DNA from 2 places in the Paenibacillus sp. QJM3NY_38 genome. Region 1 is predicted to be linked to the other one. Evidence: a T-box and tRNA genes for the amino acid it is inferred to sense, from the RefSeq annotation. Region 1 holds a T-box; the other holds one or more tRNA genes.
What was found. The T-box of region 1 lies ahead of tyrS (tyrosine--tRNA ligase). A T-box ahead of a tRNA ligase gene usually reads a tRNA of that ligase, here a tRNA-Tyr.
Positions count from the first base shown of each region.

Region 2: it has a tRNA-Tyr gene. The T-box ahead of tyrS (tyrosine--tRNA ligase) is inferred to sense a tRNA for this amino acid. The anticodon was not compared.

Region 1 is NZ_CM149665.1:2,246,221-2,254,868, reverse strand. Features, by position in the region: gene AC0VZ8_RS09920 (sensor domain-containing diguanylate cyclase) at 1-1,090, opposite strand, end outside; gene rpsD (30S ribosomal protein S4) at 1,623-2,225, shown strand; gene tyrS (tyrosine--tRNA ligase) at 2,311-3,564, opposite strand; T-box leader at 3,616-3,874, opposite strand; gene AC0VZ8_RS09905 (transglycosylase domain-containing protein) at 4,019-7,126, shown strand; gene acsA (acetate--CoA ligase) at 7,320-8,648, opposite strand, start outside.
Region 2 is NZ_CM149665.1:6,240,372-6,249,019, reverse strand. Features, by position in the region: rRNA gene AC0VZ8_RS29070 (23S ribosomal RNA) at 1-825, shown strand, start outside; tRNA gene AC0VZ8_RS29065 (tRNA-Asn) at 982-1,057, shown strand; tRNA gene AC0VZ8_RS29060 (tRNA-Ser) at 1,063-1,154, shown strand; tRNA gene AC0VZ8_RS29055 (tRNA-Glu) at 1,171-1,245, shown strand; tRNA gene AC0VZ8_RS29050 (tRNA-Val) at 1,422-1,497, shown strand; tRNA gene AC0VZ8_RS29045 (tRNA-Met) at 1,518-1,594, shown strand; tRNA gene AC0VZ8_RS29040 (tRNA-Asp) at 1,625-1,701, shown strand; tRNA gene AC0VZ8_RS29035 (tRNA-Phe) at 1,770-1,845, shown strand; tRNA gene AC0VZ8_RS29030 (tRNA-Thr) at 1,868-1,943, shown strand; tRNA gene AC0VZ8_RS29025 (tRNA-Tyr) at 1,948-2,032, shown strand; tRNA gene AC0VZ8_RS29020 (tRNA-Trp) at 2,039-2,112, shown strand; tRNA gene AC0VZ8_RS29015 (tRNA-His) at 2,137-2,212, shown strand; tRNA gene AC0VZ8_RS29010 (tRNA-Gln) at 2,229-2,303, shown strand; tRNA gene AC0VZ8_RS29005 (tRNA-Gly) at 2,319-2,393, shown strand; tRNA gene AC0VZ8_RS29000 (tRNA-Cys) at 2,405-2,478, shown strand; tRNA gene AC0VZ8_RS28995 (tRNA-Arg) at 2,491-2,567, shown strand; tRNA gene AC0VZ8_RS28990 (tRNA-Leu) at 2,576-2,655, shown strand; gene AC0VZ8_RS28985 (hypothetical protein) at 3,081-3,380, shown strand; gene AC0VZ8_RS28980 (PspA/IM30 family protein) at 3,449-4,126, shown strand; gene AC0VZ8_RS28975 (PspC domain-containing protein) at 4,129-4,608, shown strand; gene AC0VZ8_RS28970 (PspA/IM30 family protein) at 4,610-5,296, shown strand; gene liaF (cell wall-active antibiotics response protein LiaF) at 5,466-6,110, shown strand; gene AC0VZ8_RS28960 (sensor histidine kinase) at 6,152-7,225, shown strand; gene AC0VZ8_RS28955 (response regulator) at 7,209-7,853, shown strand; gene AC0VZ8_RS28950 (YwmB family TATA-box binding protein) at 8,157-8,648, shown strand, end outside.

The sequences.
Region 1 (8,648 bases):
TGGCAAATTGAAATATCTCCGCCAAATGCAGGCTTTTGTTCAACCGCTGTGTCAGTTCATTAATCATACGGAGCTCATGAATCATCAGATTGGACTGCTCGTACAATTTGGCATTCTCAAAGGCGGTGCCGGCAGCGTCGGCCATCATCCCGAGCAGCTCCAGATCCATATCGGGCAGCTCGGACTTGTCCACTTCCACATGGAGTACGCCATAAACGCCCTGCTTGCCTCCCATGGGAATCCCGATTTCCACGATCGAATCGGATTCCTCATGTTCATCAATCGTGAGGGTACCCTCCATGAATGTCCGCACATAAACCTCTTTCTGCCAATGATGAAGCAGCAGAGGACGTACAAGCGGATGTCCACTCTCATGGTCCTGAGACATAAACAATTCGACTTTGGCCTTGGGATACAGCGCCAGGACACTGTCGATAGCCTCCACCAGCACGCTGTCCACATCAATCTGGACATGCATCCGTTTGACATACTGAAACATGATGGAACGCCTGTGCACCTCACGCTCAGCTTGGGTGTGGACTTTCTCCAGATCATCAGCAAACACGTACTCCAGCTTCCGATAGAAGCAGGAACGAAACAATAAGGCGTATGTTTCTGTCAGCATAAGTGATTGTTCCGACTCCATTGCCTGCGAGGAAACACTGACCATCACCGCAAATACATCACCATGAATCCGAGTGAAGAGCGGGACAGCGCACAGCACGCTTCCCTCAAACGAACCCTTTCCCATTCCTTGGGCCGCTTCCTTGGAGTTCAAAGCAAGCGATAATGTCTCATCTTCACTTCCATTAAGGTATTCCGTTATATCGGAAGCCCCTGTCAGCCAAGCTCCCTCATGAGAAAGAAGGGCCCAGCTGAATTTCTTCATCGCCTGTGTGCCTGCGCTTTCTCTTAGCCACTCCAGATAGCTGTCTGATATGAGAGGCTGAATATAAGGGAAATCATGAGGTGTAATATCCAAGCTCTGAAGCCAAAAGCAAGGCTCGTTTCCAGGAATTGGCCCGGCATCATGAAACATAACTGCAGAACCGGGAGAGCTTTCATACACTTTCCGTTGATCTTCTGACATATTGGGCGCTCCTTTGCACCATTATAAAAGGCCTATCCAAGACTGGCGTTCCGATTCATAATGTAAGGATCCATTGGCTGCCGCATGAATGGCGGTAACCCAGCTGTTCAACATGTTGGGAAGGTGCTACTTAAACACCAGATAGGTGTTACAATATGTAACTAGATAAATGAGACTACTTAATCCAATACCATCTTACTCTTTTCTACCCATTTTTGCATTAAAATTTATGCGTTTTTCACAATAATTTTAGGTCCATGGACCTATCGACAAAATTAGACAAAATCCAAGTTATAGTAAGTTGCAGGTTGAACTTGACTTTATATCATTACTTCATATAATATTTATTGTTGAGTAAGAATGCAATGCATTCCATGAATTTGGGCGGGTTGTGTCACCCTCACGTTATTTGTTACTGACAGGACAGCGGCTGAACTTTCCTGGCAGATCTTCCGGCGATTTCGGTAGAGCAAACAAATACGGCGCAAATAGAGCCCTAATGAAACTTTAATTAAAAAGGAGTCTATATAACATGGCACGTTACACCGGTCCTAAATTTAAATTAAGCCGTCGTCTGGGAATCTCCCTGAGCGGTACAGGTAAAGAATTGGCTAAACGCCCTTTCCCTCCAGGTCAGCATGGTCCTAACCAACGGAGAAAAGTCAGCAACTATGGTATGCAGCTTCAAGAAAAGCAAAAGCTGCGTCACATGTACGGCTTGGGCGAGAAGCAATTTAAAACCCTGTTTAACAAAGCAACTGGCATGAAAGGTATCGCTGGTGAGAACTTTATGTTCCTGCTTGAGAGCCGTCTGGACAACCTGGTTTACCGTCTTGGCTTCAGCAACTCCCGTGCGGGTGCTCGCCAATTGGTAGCTCACGGTCACGTGACTGTGAACGGCAAGAAAGTCGATATCGCTTCTTACGCTGTAAGCACTGGCGATGTAATCGGTCTTCGTGAAAGAAGCCGCAGCCTTTCCTCCATCAAGGAAGCTTTGGCTAACCGTGTACATCTTCCAGCTTACCTCGAGTTTGATGAAGCAGCAATGGAAGGGAAATACATCCGTCTTCCAGAACGTTCCGAACTTTCCCAAGATATCGATGAGAAACAAATCGTCGAATTCTACAACCGTTAAGATTAACTCGGAACCTAAAAACCCTGAAGGCCTTGGCCTTCAGGGTTTTTGCTGTCTAATTGAATCCTCCCCAAGTTCAATAAGCTTAGGAAAGCCTCAGTCTGGCAAATTTACGCCTGCCCACTTGAACCACATCCCCATCCTGAGGGACGATCTCACCGTAAATGTCGCTGCATTTCTCTCCATTCCATTTTACAGCCCCCTGCTGGATGCTCCGTCTTGCCTCGCCATTGGAAGCGGCAAAACCGAGTAGTGTCAGCAGCTTGATAAGCATAATCTTTCCTTCCTTCAATTCTCCTTCGGGTACCATATAAACCTCAATGTCTTCAGGAAGTGCCTTCTGCTGGAATACGGTCACAAAATGCTGCTGTGCAGCATCCGCAGCCTCCCGCCCATGATACATGCGAACGAGTCTGTGCGAGAGACTCATCTTGGCATCCCGGGGATGGACGATTCCGTCCCGGAGCCCCTTCTCCAAGCTGGTTACCTCCTCACTCGCCATGTCCGTAGCCAAGCTAAAGTATTTGAGCATGAGCTCATCCGGAACGGACATGGACTTACCGTACATCTCATTCGGCTCTTCATCGATACCGATGTAATTGCCCAAGCTCTTACTCATCTTCTGTACGCCGTCGAGCCCTTCAATAAGCGGCATCGTGATTGCAACCTGAGGCTCTGAGCCATGCTCCTTCTGCAGGGTGCGTCCCATCAGCAAGTTAAACTTCTGATCCGTCCCACCAAGCTCGACATCGGTCTTAAGCGCCACAGAATCCATCCCCTGCATCAACGGGTAAAAAAATTCATGGATGCTGATCGGAAGCCCGCTCTGATACCGTTTTGTAAAATCATCGCGCTCGAGCATCCGTGCCACCGTAACCTTTGCCGATAAGCTGACCACATCGGCAAAAGTCATCGGCGCAAGCCACTCGGAGTTGTAATATACCTTCGTTTTTTCAGGATCCAATACCTTGTATATTTGTTTTTTGTACGTTTCCGCATGCCGTCTAACATCTTCTTCCGACAGCTGCTTACGCGTTTCGGATTTCCCTGTCGGATCTCCGATTCTGCCGGTAAAGTCCCCAATGATGAGCTGTACTTCATGTCCGAGCTCCTGGAACTGACGCAGCTTCTGCAGCACGACGGTATGCCCGACGTGAAGATCGGGCGCTGACGGGTCCATTCCCAGCTTCACGCGCAGCGGCTCGCCGGTTACAACCGATTTCATCACCTTCTGCCTCATCGCTTCTTCCGGGATGATCTCCACTGCTCCACGGGAGATCACCTCCATCTGCCGTTCCACCTCTTGCTGCTGAACGTTCGATATACCATCCCATTTCATGTTTCCGCACGCCTCCCTCTATTTATGAACGCAAAAAAGCTCCTACTCATCCCAAGGGACGAGTAGGAGCGCTCGCGTTACCACCCTAATTAAAATCCGTTACCAAAAGGAACGGATTTTCACTTCATTGCCATAACGGGTTGTCATCCCGGAACCGGACTACTGTCACAGCCGCACAGGTGTACGGCTCTTTTTCCCCCGGTCAGCTCCGGACGGTAATTCAAAGGGGCTCGTTATCGGTTTGCACCACCCACCGACTCTCTGGAAACGAAAGGTTCCGCCTTCTACTGGGGTCCTTCAAAGCTTTTCACGATATGAACTTTGCATTATTTGTATCACATGCTTTCCGAAAAAGTCAATCTTCCTCAAAAAAGGACACGCTATATAGGGACACATGATTCAAAACCTTCGATTTATGCTATAATAGGTGCGTTAAAAGGAGGAGTATACATTCATGGTTGAGGAGAAAAAACAAGAGCCTGAAAAACAGAAGAAACCGCGTAAACGGTCCTTTCTGCGGGTGCTCGGATCCGTCATCGGATGGCTCTTTGTGGTGGGTCTGATGGGCGTTTTGTTCGCCGGAGGAGCCGTAGCTGGCTACGTGACCTCTATTGTTGAGAATGAGCCGGTAAGATCCAGAGCTCTCATCGAGAATACGGTGAACGACAATGCCATAACGGGCTTCGCCTACTTCGCGGATGGCTCACCGATCGGGCAGCTTAGAACCGAAGAAGACAGACGACCTGTGGAATTCAAGGATATTCCCCAGCTTGTTAAGGATGCCGTCGTATCCATAGAAGACAACCGTTTTTATACACATAAGGGTGTTGACATAAAAGGTACCGCTCGCGCCGTAAAAGAACGCGTGCTGAACGAACCGGTTCAAACCGGGGGCAGCACGTTGACGCAACAGCTGGCCAGGCTCACTTTTTTAAGTCGCGACAAAACCGATAACCGCAAGGTAAAAGAAATGCTGCTTGCCATGCGGATGGAACGCTTTTTGAGTAAAGACCAAATTTTAACAGCCTACTTGAACAAGGTTCCTTACGGCAACGGTTCCAGCGGATACCAGCTGTTCGGGATCAAGGCTGCCGCAAAAGGAATATTCAACATTAACAAGCTGGATGATCTGAACGTGGCTCAAGCTGCATATTTGGCAGGTCTGCCGCAGCTTCCATCCTCCTACTCGGCCTTCAACGGCAAAGGAGAATTTGACGAGAAAGCATTTAACCGGGCAGTAAACCGGCAACACCGCGTGCTGGCAAGCATGCTGGAAGAAGGCAAAATAACGCAAGCCGAATATGAAGAGGCCAAGGCATTCGATATCAAAAAATCGCTTGCTCCTCGCACACAGAAGGCCTATGTGACTTATCCTTATCTCATGATGGAAGTAGAACGTCAAGCATCGAATATTCTGATGCAGCTGAGCGAGGAAGCGGAAGAGAACGCAAAAGGCACGCAAGCGAACTCCGATCTGATGGATGCTTCCCGGGCCCAGCTCAGCACCGGCGGTTACCGTGTTTACACCACCATCGACCGGACATTATACAAGACCATGCGATCCATTGCTGAGGATGACAGCAACTACTTGCCTGACAGCCAGGAAAAAGGAATGGAGCAGACCGCCGCGATGATGATCGACAACAAAACCGGCGCCATTCTCAGCATGATTGAGGGCAGGGATTTTAACACAGAACAAATGAACTACGCCACACAAATGAAACGACAACCTGGATCTGCCATGAAGCCTATTGCCGCCTATTTACCGGCACTCGATTCGGGAGGGATTCAACCTGCCAGCGTGGTGGACGATTCACCGATCATCTTAAAGGACTACAGCAAAGTGTTCCATATTCCCAAAAACTCGTACAGCGGGTACAGAGGATTGATGACGGCACGACAGGCTTTGAACGATTCGACCAATACGGTGGCCCTCAAACTGTTTAACAACACGGTCGGAATCGAGAAGGCCTGGGAATTTTCCAAGAAGCTGGGTATCACGACCTTGGAGGAGGACGATTATAACGCTTCAACAGGTGTACTCGGCGGGCTTCATTATGGCGTGACAGTAGAAGAACTCACCAATGCATACAGTTCCATCGGCAATCAAGGCAAATTCACGGATGCTTTCATGATTGAAAAAATCGTGGATTCCAAAGGCAATATTGTCTATAAACATGAAGTAAAACCGGAGCAGGTATTCTCCGAGCAGACAGCGTATCTTATGACGGATATGCTCCGTACCGTCATCACGAACGGAACAGGCAGCAAGGTCAGAGACACGTACAAAAAATTCAATGAGGTTCCGGTCGTTGGTAAAACCGGATCTACCCAGAACTACGGGGATGTCTGGTTCATGGGATACTCGCCGGATGTGACGCTTGGCGTATGGGTCGGATACAAAGAACAAAAAAATACGCTCGTTGGAGACCAGCGCAAGCACGCCCAGGCCATTTGGGCAAGAATCATGAACGAAGCAACCGACGTTAAGCCGGATCTATTCCCAACCAAAACGTTTGAGAAGCCTGAAGGCATAACCTCCAAAACGGTTTCGGCGTACAGCGGCAAACTGCCGACCGCCTTAACGGACAGATTCGTAACGGATCTGTTTAATGTGAAGTTTGTACCTACCGAAAGCGATGACGGCATCGCAAAAGCGAAATATATCACCTATCGGGGTGTAAATTACATTCCACAGGAAGCAACGCCTCTGGATATGTTGAGAGAACAAATCGTAATCAAGCGTGAGAAGCCCATCGATGAGCTGATTATAGAGCTGCAGAACGCCCTGAAGGTCATGAAAGGTGAGAAGAGATCACTGGAATCTTATCTGCCGCAGGACGCGAAGAAAGGGATGCCAAGCAGGCTCGACCCTAGAACGGATGATGGCAAAGCCCCTACTCCACCGAAAAACGTACATTATTCGATGGGCAGCGGCTCGATCAGCTTTAATGCCAGCGGATCTCCTGATGTTGTCGGATACCGGCTCTTTAAGTCCGTTAACGGAAGTCCGTATACACACCAAGGGCAGGTCGTGCTTGGCGATGAGAGTCTTGTCTTCTCAGGACTTGGAGCTGACGGAATGTTTACTTCCTATTACGTTGTCGCCGTTGACGTTGCCGGCAAAGTATCTGAGCCAAGCGCCATTGTGGGCGGCACAGCGCCTGGATTCGAAGTACCGGGTGACAACGAAGCGAATCCGGATGACGACATCGATAATCCTGATGACGGCTTGACTGAGGGAGATCCCAATATCGACCTGGAACTTGGGAATGAAGGTGCTGCTACCGTACCGTCTGCACCAGGTCAGCCGACCCTTGTAGCTACCCCTGAGGGCTTTCAGGCCACCTGGAGCGGCAATGCTCCAGAGGAAGAGGTTATGGTCTACAACATCTACATCAGCCCAAATAGTGACGGCAATTACCAGATTCTTGGCTCAAGTAAGAGCACGGAGTTCTATTACTCCTCCGGTAACCCAATCGGCGGTACCTTTAGAGTAACTGCCGTAAATCCAATCGGTGAATCTGCTGCTTCACCGGCCGTATATTTTGAGAAAAAATAGATTGAAATATTAAAAAGCCAGCCCCTCTACAGAGCTCATCTGTTGGAAGGGCTGGTTTTATTTTTGCTTAAGCAGAGGCTTCTGGTTTAGTTCATCTTTTTAGGTAGAAGAAAAAAACGTCCGTCTATAAAAAAACTGACAATGAAAATGGTGGTCACCATCTTCATTGTCAGCCCTGTCTTGATCACGCTTTTTAATCTTCAATCGTGGACAGATCCCCTGTCGGAAGATCCAGCTCCCACGCTTTCAGTACGCGGCGCATAATCTTACCGGAGCGTGTCTTCGGAAGTTTATCCTTAAACTCAATTTCACGAGGCGCGGCATGAGCGGAGAGTCCTTCCTTCACAAAACGGTAAATTTCATCCTTGAGCTCCTGAGTAGGTGTATACCCCTCACGTAAAGAGATAAAGGCTTTAATGATCTCGCCACGAGTAACATCAGGCTTACCTATCACGCCTGCTTCAGCAACAGCCGGATGTTCAACCAGCTTGCTCTCGACTTCGAACGGCCCGATTCGCTCACCGGACGAATTAATCACATCGTCGATTCTGCCCTGGAACCAGAAGTATCCTTCTTCATCCATGTATGCCGAATCACCTGAAATGTACCAGCCCGGAATTCGGAAGTATTCTTCATACTTCGCCTCATTATTCCAAATTTTTCTCATCATGGACGGCCAAGGTGTCTTGATTGCCAAATTCCCCATCGTGTACGGAGCCACTTCTTTCCCCTGATCGTCCAGGATAGCCGCTGTAATGCCCGGCACCGGGCGCCCCATGGATCCTGGCTTGATCGCCATGCCCGGGTAATTACAGATCAACTGTCCGCCAGTCTCTGTCATCCACCATGTGTCATGGATACGCTGCTTGTAAGCCTTGTGTCCCCAACGCACCACCTCGGGATTAAGCGGCTCGCCAACGGATAAAATATGCCGTACATGGCTCAAATCATATTGGTCGATAAGCTCGGAGCCGGCACCCATCAGCATGCGGAAGGCGGTCGGAGCGCTGTACCATACCGTTACCTTATTGTTCACCAAAGTGCTGTACCAATCCTGCGGACTGAAACGGCCGCCGCGAATGACATTGGTAACCCCGTTCAACCACGGTGCAAAAATACCGTAGGACGTACCGGTAACCCAGCCCGGGTCCGCCGTGCACCAATATATATCATCTTCCCTTAAATCCAAAACAACCTTGCCCGTATAATAATGCTGAATCATGGCATTCTGCACGTGATACACGCCCTTCGGTTTCCCGGTAGAGCCTGACGTATAGTGCATGATCAATCCATCTTCCCGTTCAAGCCATTCAATCTCCAGCTCACTTGATGCAGCTTCAACTTCCTCGTGGTAGCTTACTAGCCGCGGGTCCTCCTCTTCAATCTCGCCCACGACAAAAATATGCTTCAGTTCAGGCAACTCGTCTCGCTTCACGCGTGACAACAGTGCAGGCGTCGTAATCAGTGCAATCGCTCCACTGTCCTCCAGACGATCCTTTACAGCCGTCTCCATAAACGCCTC
Region 2 (8,648 bases), 3.3 Mb from region 1:
ATGGAGCTTTACTGCAGCTTGATATTGGATTTGGGTACGATCTGTACAGGATAGGTGGGAGCCTAAGAAGCATGAGCGCCAGCTTGTGTGGAGGCGACGTTGGGATACCACCCTGATCGTATCTAGGTTCTAACCTGGTACCGTAATCCGGTACGGGGACAGTGTCAGGCGGGCAGTTTGACTGGGGCGGTCGCCTCCTAAAGAGTAACGGAGGCGCCCCAAGGTTCCCTCAGAATGGTTGGAAATCATTCGAAGAGTGCAAAGGCATAAGGGAGCTTGACTGCGAGACCTACAAGTCGAGCAGGGACGAAAGTCGGGCTTAGTGATCCGGTGGTACCGCATGGAAGGGCCATCGCTCAACGGATAAAAGCTACCCTGGGGATAACAGGCTTATCTCCCCCAAGAGTCCACATCGACGGGGAGGTTTGGCACCTCGATGTCGGCTCATCGCATCCTGGGGCTGAAGTAGGTCCCAAGGGTTGGGCTGTTCGCCCATTAAAGCGGTACGCGAGCTGGGTTCAGAACGTCGTGAGACAGTTCGGTCCCTATCTGTCGTGGGCGTAGGAAATTTGAGAGGAGCTGTCCTTAGTACGAGAGGACCGGGATGGACGTACCGCTGGTGCACCAGTTGTTCCGCCAGGAGCATGGCTGGGTAGCTACGTACGGACGGGATAAGCGCTGAAAGCATCTAAGCGTGAAGCCCCCCTCAAGATGAGATTTCCCAATTAGTAAGACCCCTTGAAGACGACGAGGTAGATAGGTTGGAGGTGGAAGTGCAGCAATGCATGGAGCTGACCAATACTAATCGGTCGAGGGCTTATCCAAAATCACCCCAAAAAGTGAAGCGAAGCTTTGAAGCAACGCCGAATACTTTCCGGGGACCCCGATACCACATCGGGTGAATGCTACGAATTCTAATGTGCTGCAAAGATCGTTTCGTATCTAGTTTTCAGGTGATCAATCACTTGAATTGAATATTGTTCCCTGATAGCTCAGTTGGTAGAGCACTCGACTGTTAATCGAGTTGTCACAGGTTCGAGTCCTGTTCGGGGAGCCATTTATGGAGAGGTGTCCGAGTTGGCCGAAGGAGCACGATTGGAAATCGTGTAGGCGCCAAAAGCGTCTCGAGGGTTCGAATCCCTCTCTCTCCGCCACTATTATTTTAAGCAAGGCCCGTTGGTCAAGGGGTTAAGACACCTCCCTTTCACGGAGGTAACAGGGGTTCGAATCCCCTACGGGTCACCACTTTCTTAATTGCATCAGGGGATGAGAATCCCGTCGGTTCGTCGGAGGATAACTTCGTAAGCATTGACTTCGCAGTCTCGAACGAAGTGAGAGTATCCCCTACGGGTCACCACTTTCTTTAAAAAAACACTTGCTTCTTATATCAGATTTTGATATGATAAAAGTCGCTTTGTTACGGAGGCTTAGCTCAGCTGGGAGAGCATCTGCCTTACAAGCAGAGGGTCGGGGGTTCGATCCCCTCAGCCTCCACCATTTATACACCTTTATAATGACGCGGGGTGGAGCAGTTCGGTAGCTCGTCGGGCTCATAACCCGAAGGTCGTAGGTTCAAATCCTGCCCCCGCAACCAATTTATATCGCAATAGCGATAATGCCTCGTGGAACTGTGGTGTAGAGGCCTAACATGCCTGCCTGTCACGCAGGAGATCGCGGGTTCGAATCCCGTCAGTTCCGCCATTCTTTACAACTTTGGGATGAGATGAGTATCCGATATGGGTTCCGTCAAAGTTCGCGAAGAGCTTTAAGGCTCGGTAGCTCAGTCGGTAGAGCAGAGGACTGAAAATCCTCGTGTCGGCGGTTCGATTCCGTCCCGAGCCACCATGTACGTTTTATAACTTTATATGCCGGTGTAGCTCAATTGGTAGAGCAACTGACTTGTAATCAGTAGGTTGGGGGTTCAAGTCCTCTCGCCGGCACCATTCTGGAGGATTAGTGAAGTGGCTAAACACGGCAGACTGTAAATCTGCTCTCTTCGAGTTCGGTGGTTCGAATCCATCATCCTCCACCAGTTTTTAGGGGCATAGTTTAAAGGTAGAACAGCGGTCTCCAAAACCGTTAGTGTGGGTTCAATTCCTGCTGCCCCTGCCAATCGTATCACAGTGTTTCAATATGGCGGTCGTGGCGAAGTGGTTAACGCACCGGATTGTGGCTCCGGCACTCGGGGGTTCAATTCCCCTCGATCGCCCCATATTACAAAATCATATTGGGGATTAGCCAAGCGGTAAGGCAACGGACTTTGACTCCGTCATGCATAGGTTCGAATCCTATATCCCCAGCCATTGATTTTTATGTTTGCGGACGTGGCTCAGCGGTAGAGCATCGCCTTGCCAAGGCGAGGGTCGCGGGTTCGATTCCCGTCGTCCGCTCCATTTTTATTTCTGGCGCCATAGCCAAGTGGTAAGGCACAGCTCTGCAAAAGCTTTATCCCCAGTTCGAATCTGGGTGGCGCCTCCATTACAAACTTATGTGCCCTTAGCTCAGCTGGATAGAGCGTTTGACTACGAATCAAAAGGTCAGGAGTTCGAATCTCTTAGGGCACGCCATAATGTAAGCCGGTGTGGCGGAATTGGCAGACGCGCGCGACTCAAAATCGTGAGGGAAACCGTGGGGGTTCGAGTCCCTTCACCGGCATCATCCAAAAGGAATGTAGACGTTAAACGTCTGCATTCCTTTTTTTGTTGCATCTACATCGATGGCTTCTTCGTGATTTTAATATTAGACTCCATTCTTCTTGTTACCTCTCCAGTAATCGCGAGGGCTTTTCTATCACCTTCGGAGCTTCCTCGAGCTACACTCCTAAAAACTAAACTATCATTAGAAACCACGTTCTTTATAGGTAAAACAAAGATTATCCAGATGAACTCATCTACACAGGCTAACCCATCGAATCATCGATCCAGTGCAGGGTTGGACGTAGGTCTGTAGAAGGCCCCGCCTTAGGTCTAGGTCCAAAAACCGTCCCCAGGCCGTTTTAGCGAAACTCGAAATTACCTAGAATAGAGTCATAAGGTTGAACAAAAGAAACAACGATCAAACAACAGAAAGGCGGTGTATAAATGAGAAATTCAAAAGGAAATGGAATGAGTATCCTGTTGATTGGTGTAGGGATCTTGGTTCTCCTTGGAGTATTCGGTCCTCTGCTTGGATGGTTGTTCAGTCTTCTAATTCCAATCCTGATGGTCGCTTTGGGATACTACGGGATCCGGAGAGGTAACACCTTGATGGGATGGGTTATTCTCGGTATCGGTGTGATCTGGTTGATGGGTAAACTGTCTTGGCTGATCGGTCCGATCTTTGGAGTTATCTTGATCATTTACGGGGTGTCCCGGTTGAAGAATGGTAGACCCCGTTATTGATAATAACCACTACATTAAATAACATGCATGAACAACAGATCATGATAGATGAGGAGGGCTAAGCCAATATGAGTGTTTTCCGGCGGATAAGAGACATAACCGTAGCAACATTGAATGAAAAGCTCGAGCAGAGCCAGGATCCGGTTCGATTGATCGACCAGTTCCTACATTCAACCAGACAGGACATTGCTGAGGCTGAGAAGCTGCAGCAGCAATGCCAAGTACATTCCAGACAGCTGAAGCAGCAGGTGGATCAAGCCGAATCCATGCGATATAAACGCGAAGAGCAGGCACTGCTTGCACTGAAGGCCGGCGAAGAACATCTTGCCAAGCTGGCATTGCAGGAGAAATTGATCTACGAGGAAAAGATCGAGCAGTATCAAGGCCTGTTGTCCTCAAGCCTGGAGTCGCTAAAAGAAATCGAGGAGCAGCTCGGCGAGCTGCGGATGGAATATCAGACGGTATACAGCAAACGTCAATATTATGTTGCCCGAGTGGAAACCCTTCGTCTTCAGCAGAAAATGAATGAACGTACGGGCTCCTACGGCGGCGGTCATGACGTACCGAAGATGTTCAATCGCCTCGAAGACCGTATCAGCGACTGGGAACTGGAAGCCAGAAGTCTTCGCGATTTACGCCGCATGGGGCAGGAATACATGGAACAGGCTGGTGAATCGGTCTCCACTGTATTAGAAAAAGAACTTGCCCGCCTGAAGCAAAAGCTGAATAACAGCGGAAAGGAGTAACCATGACTAGATTGTACCGTTCCACCCGAGACAAAATGTTCACAGGGTTGATCGGCGGTATATCCGATCATTTCGGAGTCGAATCTACCCTACTTAGAATCATATTTGTAGTCAGTATCTTTTTTACAGGCGGTACAACGCTGTTGATCTATCTGATTGCATCCCTTGTAGTACCTAAGGAGCCGTATTATCACGATCCGTATGGTCCACAGGGCAGACATGGCGGCGGATACCGTTACAACGATCATCCGGGCCCTGGACCAGGCTACAACAGCTATAATGATTCTTATGGACGTCAAGGCTATCCTAATGAGCATAGTAGCTTTGGTCCCAAATATGACCGTCCCAATGGTGCAAGAAACAACGCGTCAACGGATTCCGATCTGGATGCGATGATGAAGGATATTGAAAGAAAAGCAATGCAAAAAGAAATCGAAGAATTGAAGAAAAAACTTTCGAACTATGAGAAGGGAGATAAATAACATGGGAGTATTTAAAAGAATTAAGGATATGACGAAAGCATCGGTGAATGAACTGCTGGATAAAGTAGAGGATCCGATCGTAATGTTGAACCAGTACCTGCGCGACATGGAGGCAGAAATTCATGAAGCAGAGGTAACGGTTGCGAAGCAAATGGCTAATGAGCGTCGTATGAAGCAGCGCGTCGATGAGGCTGTGAAGATGGCGGCACAACGTGAAGCTCAAGCTGAATTGGCTCTGAAGAATGGTCAAGAAGAAGTGGCTCGCAAGCTGCTTGAAGAAAAAATCTATTTCGATCAAAAAGAAACCGAGTACGTGGAATTGCACCTGCAATCCGAGACTCAAGCAAAAGAACTTGTAGCTCAGCTGCATGAAATGAAAGACGAGTTCTACAAAATGCGCAACAAGCGCAATGAGCTTGTAGCCCGCGCTCAAATGGCTAAAGCGAAGAAGCAAATGTCTCAAGTGAGCAGCCTGCACACAATCGAAAGCGGTAGTGCTTCGATGGGCTTCCATCGCATGGAGGAAAAAATCATGCAAATGGAAGCAGAAGCTGATGTGCTTCGCGCCCCATACCGTCCTAACAATGCAGTATACACAAGCCCCGTGGACGCTGAGAAGCAATTGAAGGTGGATGAGCAGCTGCAAGCTTTGAAAAACAAAATGGGGAATTCTTCGAAGTCCGAGTAATTCCTTAGCAAGTCAGCAAAATAAGATTAAACCGTATTCGAACACCATGTTCATATGATATGCTATACGAATGAGATTGTCGTATAGTACAGGCAAAGCCATACAGTGGGGAACGTCTCACTGATATGGCTTTTCCGAGCTTATATCTTGGTCATCAAGGAGGTGCGACATGGACAGAAACCGCTGGATAGCAGTTGGTTTAATCAGCTTGGGTTTTATTATGCTTTTCGGCCGGTGGTTTGGTTTCTTCACCATTGTCGCCCTGTTACTCATGTTTGCAGGTGTCCTTCAGATCAAACATGGACATGTGAAGAAGGGATACATTCTGCTCGGAGTAGGTGCCGTACTGCTGCTGCTGGAGCATCTCATGTTGATTATCGGCATCAGCTTGATATCGCTAGGTATTTTTTATGGCAAGTCCAAACGAGCTCATACCACGACGAAGTACATTCAGAAGCAGAACTTTATGTCCAACTTTGATTGGGACCGGGCTCCGTGGGTGATGCGCAGTCTGAGTGTGTGGCATGTGCTGGGAGAGGCGGATGTGGATCTGTCCCTGGCCCTTCCGGAGGAACGCCAAACGGTCCTGATGTTCCATGGAATGCTGGGGGATATTGATCTGATGATCCCGGACTATTATGGGGTGGAGATCGAAGCATCCATCCTGTTTGGCTCCATTCATATGGACGACCGGAAGGAAACCGGCATATTAAACCGCGTGCGGTATAAATCACCCAATTATGAGACCAGTGAATATAAAGTAAAATTTATTGTTTCTTATTTAGGCGGAGATTTGAATATAAGAATGACATAATAAACGTAAGTTTTGTGTAAACCATTCAGGAGGGTTGCCCCGTGGAAACGGAAAAGAAAGCAAATATGATTACCCGAAGTATGCGTGAGGGGACCCTTCTGGGATTGGTTGTCATGCTCGTTGTCCTATATTTATTATATACATATGGTTATCTTCAACCGTTTGAGACGTGGAAGAACCGGATCGAAGCCGGCATTACCATCGTATTGCTGCCGATTGGGCTGGGAGCGATCTATGGCTTCTTCCAGGGATACCGGGTAAAACGACGGGTCGATCTTGTGAGGGAAACGCTGGTGAACTGGGAAAAAGGCAGCCTTACGGACGTAATGCCGGACATCGGCGAAGACGAAGTGGGCCGGCTTGGAGAACAGCTGGTGAAGATCAGCAAACGCTGGGAGGATCAGGTGTCTTCCTTGCAGCGGTTATCTACGAACAATGCCCAGCTTGCCGAGCAGGCCAGGGTTACGGCGATTGTGGAAGAGAGGCAGCGTCTGGCGCGCGAGCTCCATGACGCGGTTTCTCAGCAGCTGTTTGCCATCTCGATGACGGCAACCGCTGTGGGCAGGACGCTGGATAAGGATTTTGACAAAGCGCAGCGCCAGGTGGCTCTGATCGAGGAAATGTCGGCTGTGGCCCAGTCCGAGATGAGGGCGCTTCTTCTTCATCTACGGCCGGTTTATCTCGAAGGAAAGGCACTTGAGCAGGGGCTGCGTGAACTGATTAAGGAACTGCGAATCAAAGTACCTATGGAAATTACGTTTGAAATGGACGATGACATACATTTGCTCAAAGGGATCGAAAATCATCTGTTCCGGATTATCCAGGAAGCCATGTCGAACACCCTCAGACACTCGAAAGCAGAGAAAATGGATATCCGTATTCACCGCAGGCAGAACACCGTTCGGGTGATGCTGCGGGACGATGGGATCGGATTTGAATTGGATGACAAGAAACAGACTTCCTACGGTCTATCGACGATGCAGGAACGGGTGACGGAGATCGGGGGCTCGGTACAATTCATAACAGCACCGGGTAAAGGGACTCGAATTGAGATCGTTGTGCCACTCATAAACGAAGAACGCAAACGGGGGGATGTAGATGGAAACGCCGATTAAGGTGCTGCTGGTGGATGATCATGAGATGGTCCGGATCGGTTTAGCGGCTGTGCTTGGTACAGAGGACGGCATCGAGGTGGTTGGTGAAGCGGGCAGCGGCGAGGAAGGGATACGCTTAGCGCAGGAATATCATCCTGATGTGGTGCTGATGGACTTGGTGATGGACGGAATGGATGGAATCGAGACGACGCGCCAATTGATGAATCAGTTTCCAAATCTTAAGGTCATTGTACTGACCAGCTATCTGGACGATGAGAAGATGTATCCGGTTATTGAAGCAGGTGCGTTCAGTTATTTATTGAAGACATCCCGTGCTTCTGAAGTAGCTGATGCTATACGTGCAGCCGCACGCGGGCAGTCGGTGCTGGAGTCGCAGGTTGCCTCCAAGATGATGAATCGATTCCGGCATCCGCAAAATGAAGCTCCGGCGCATAACGACCTTACGGACCGGGAAATGGAAGTGCTGCGACTGGTGGCGCAGGGCAAGTCGAATCAGGATATTGCTGATGATTTGATTATAGGCATCAAAACCGTGAAGTTTCATGTAACGAATATTTTAGGCAAGCTGGGGGTAGAGGATCGAACCCAGGCTGCCATCTACGCTTATAAAAATGGGCTGGCTGAGTAAGAAATGCCGGCTCTTTTTTATGCGATGGTCGTGACATAAACATATCAAGATGCTGAGTTGTTGAACATGGTACGAAAGCAGATCCATGATGCGATGCGTGAGTTATAAACATATCCATGTAAACAAAGAGAGACAGACTTAAAGACTCCCGGCGGGAGCTTTTTTTTATTTATTGACAGGGAAGAAGGAATCTCTACATACAGCCCGATGGAGGATCTTTTTAAAAAGCGAGGTATAAATCCGTGGTGCCAAGGCCATCCTTTTACTAGATTGATAGATTCGGACGGGGAGGCGTGACTGACCATGCGGAAGATGCGTATACAGATCATTGTGATGATGTTGTTGCTGTGCGGGGCAGCAGGTATGATGGCGGGTTTTGCGGGAACAGCGGACAGCAATCGAAACGAATCCGCTCCGCATGCAGGGGAAGCGTCAACTTCAGCTTCGGGCGGAACGGGAGAAGCAGGTGTCAATGGAACAACTGGAGCCGGGGGGACTGCAGGAAGCGATCTAACGCTTCTGGCAGCGCTTGGGGAAGAGCATATGGAGCCTTCGGCAATCCTCACGGTAAAAATTCAAGGTGAAATGATAAATTCCATACCCAAGGATCAAGCTAAGACAACAGCTGAGCAGCTGGCTCGTACAATGGGGCTCTCCGGGATTACGACGTCCCAGCTTCAGGGAAATGAGGTATTCCAAGCAGAAGGCGTGCTCTCCGGTGTATCGCTGCATCTGGACTGGGCTTTCACGAAGGAGGGTCATAGTTATGTCAGAGCCATGCTTGTAGGAGAAGCG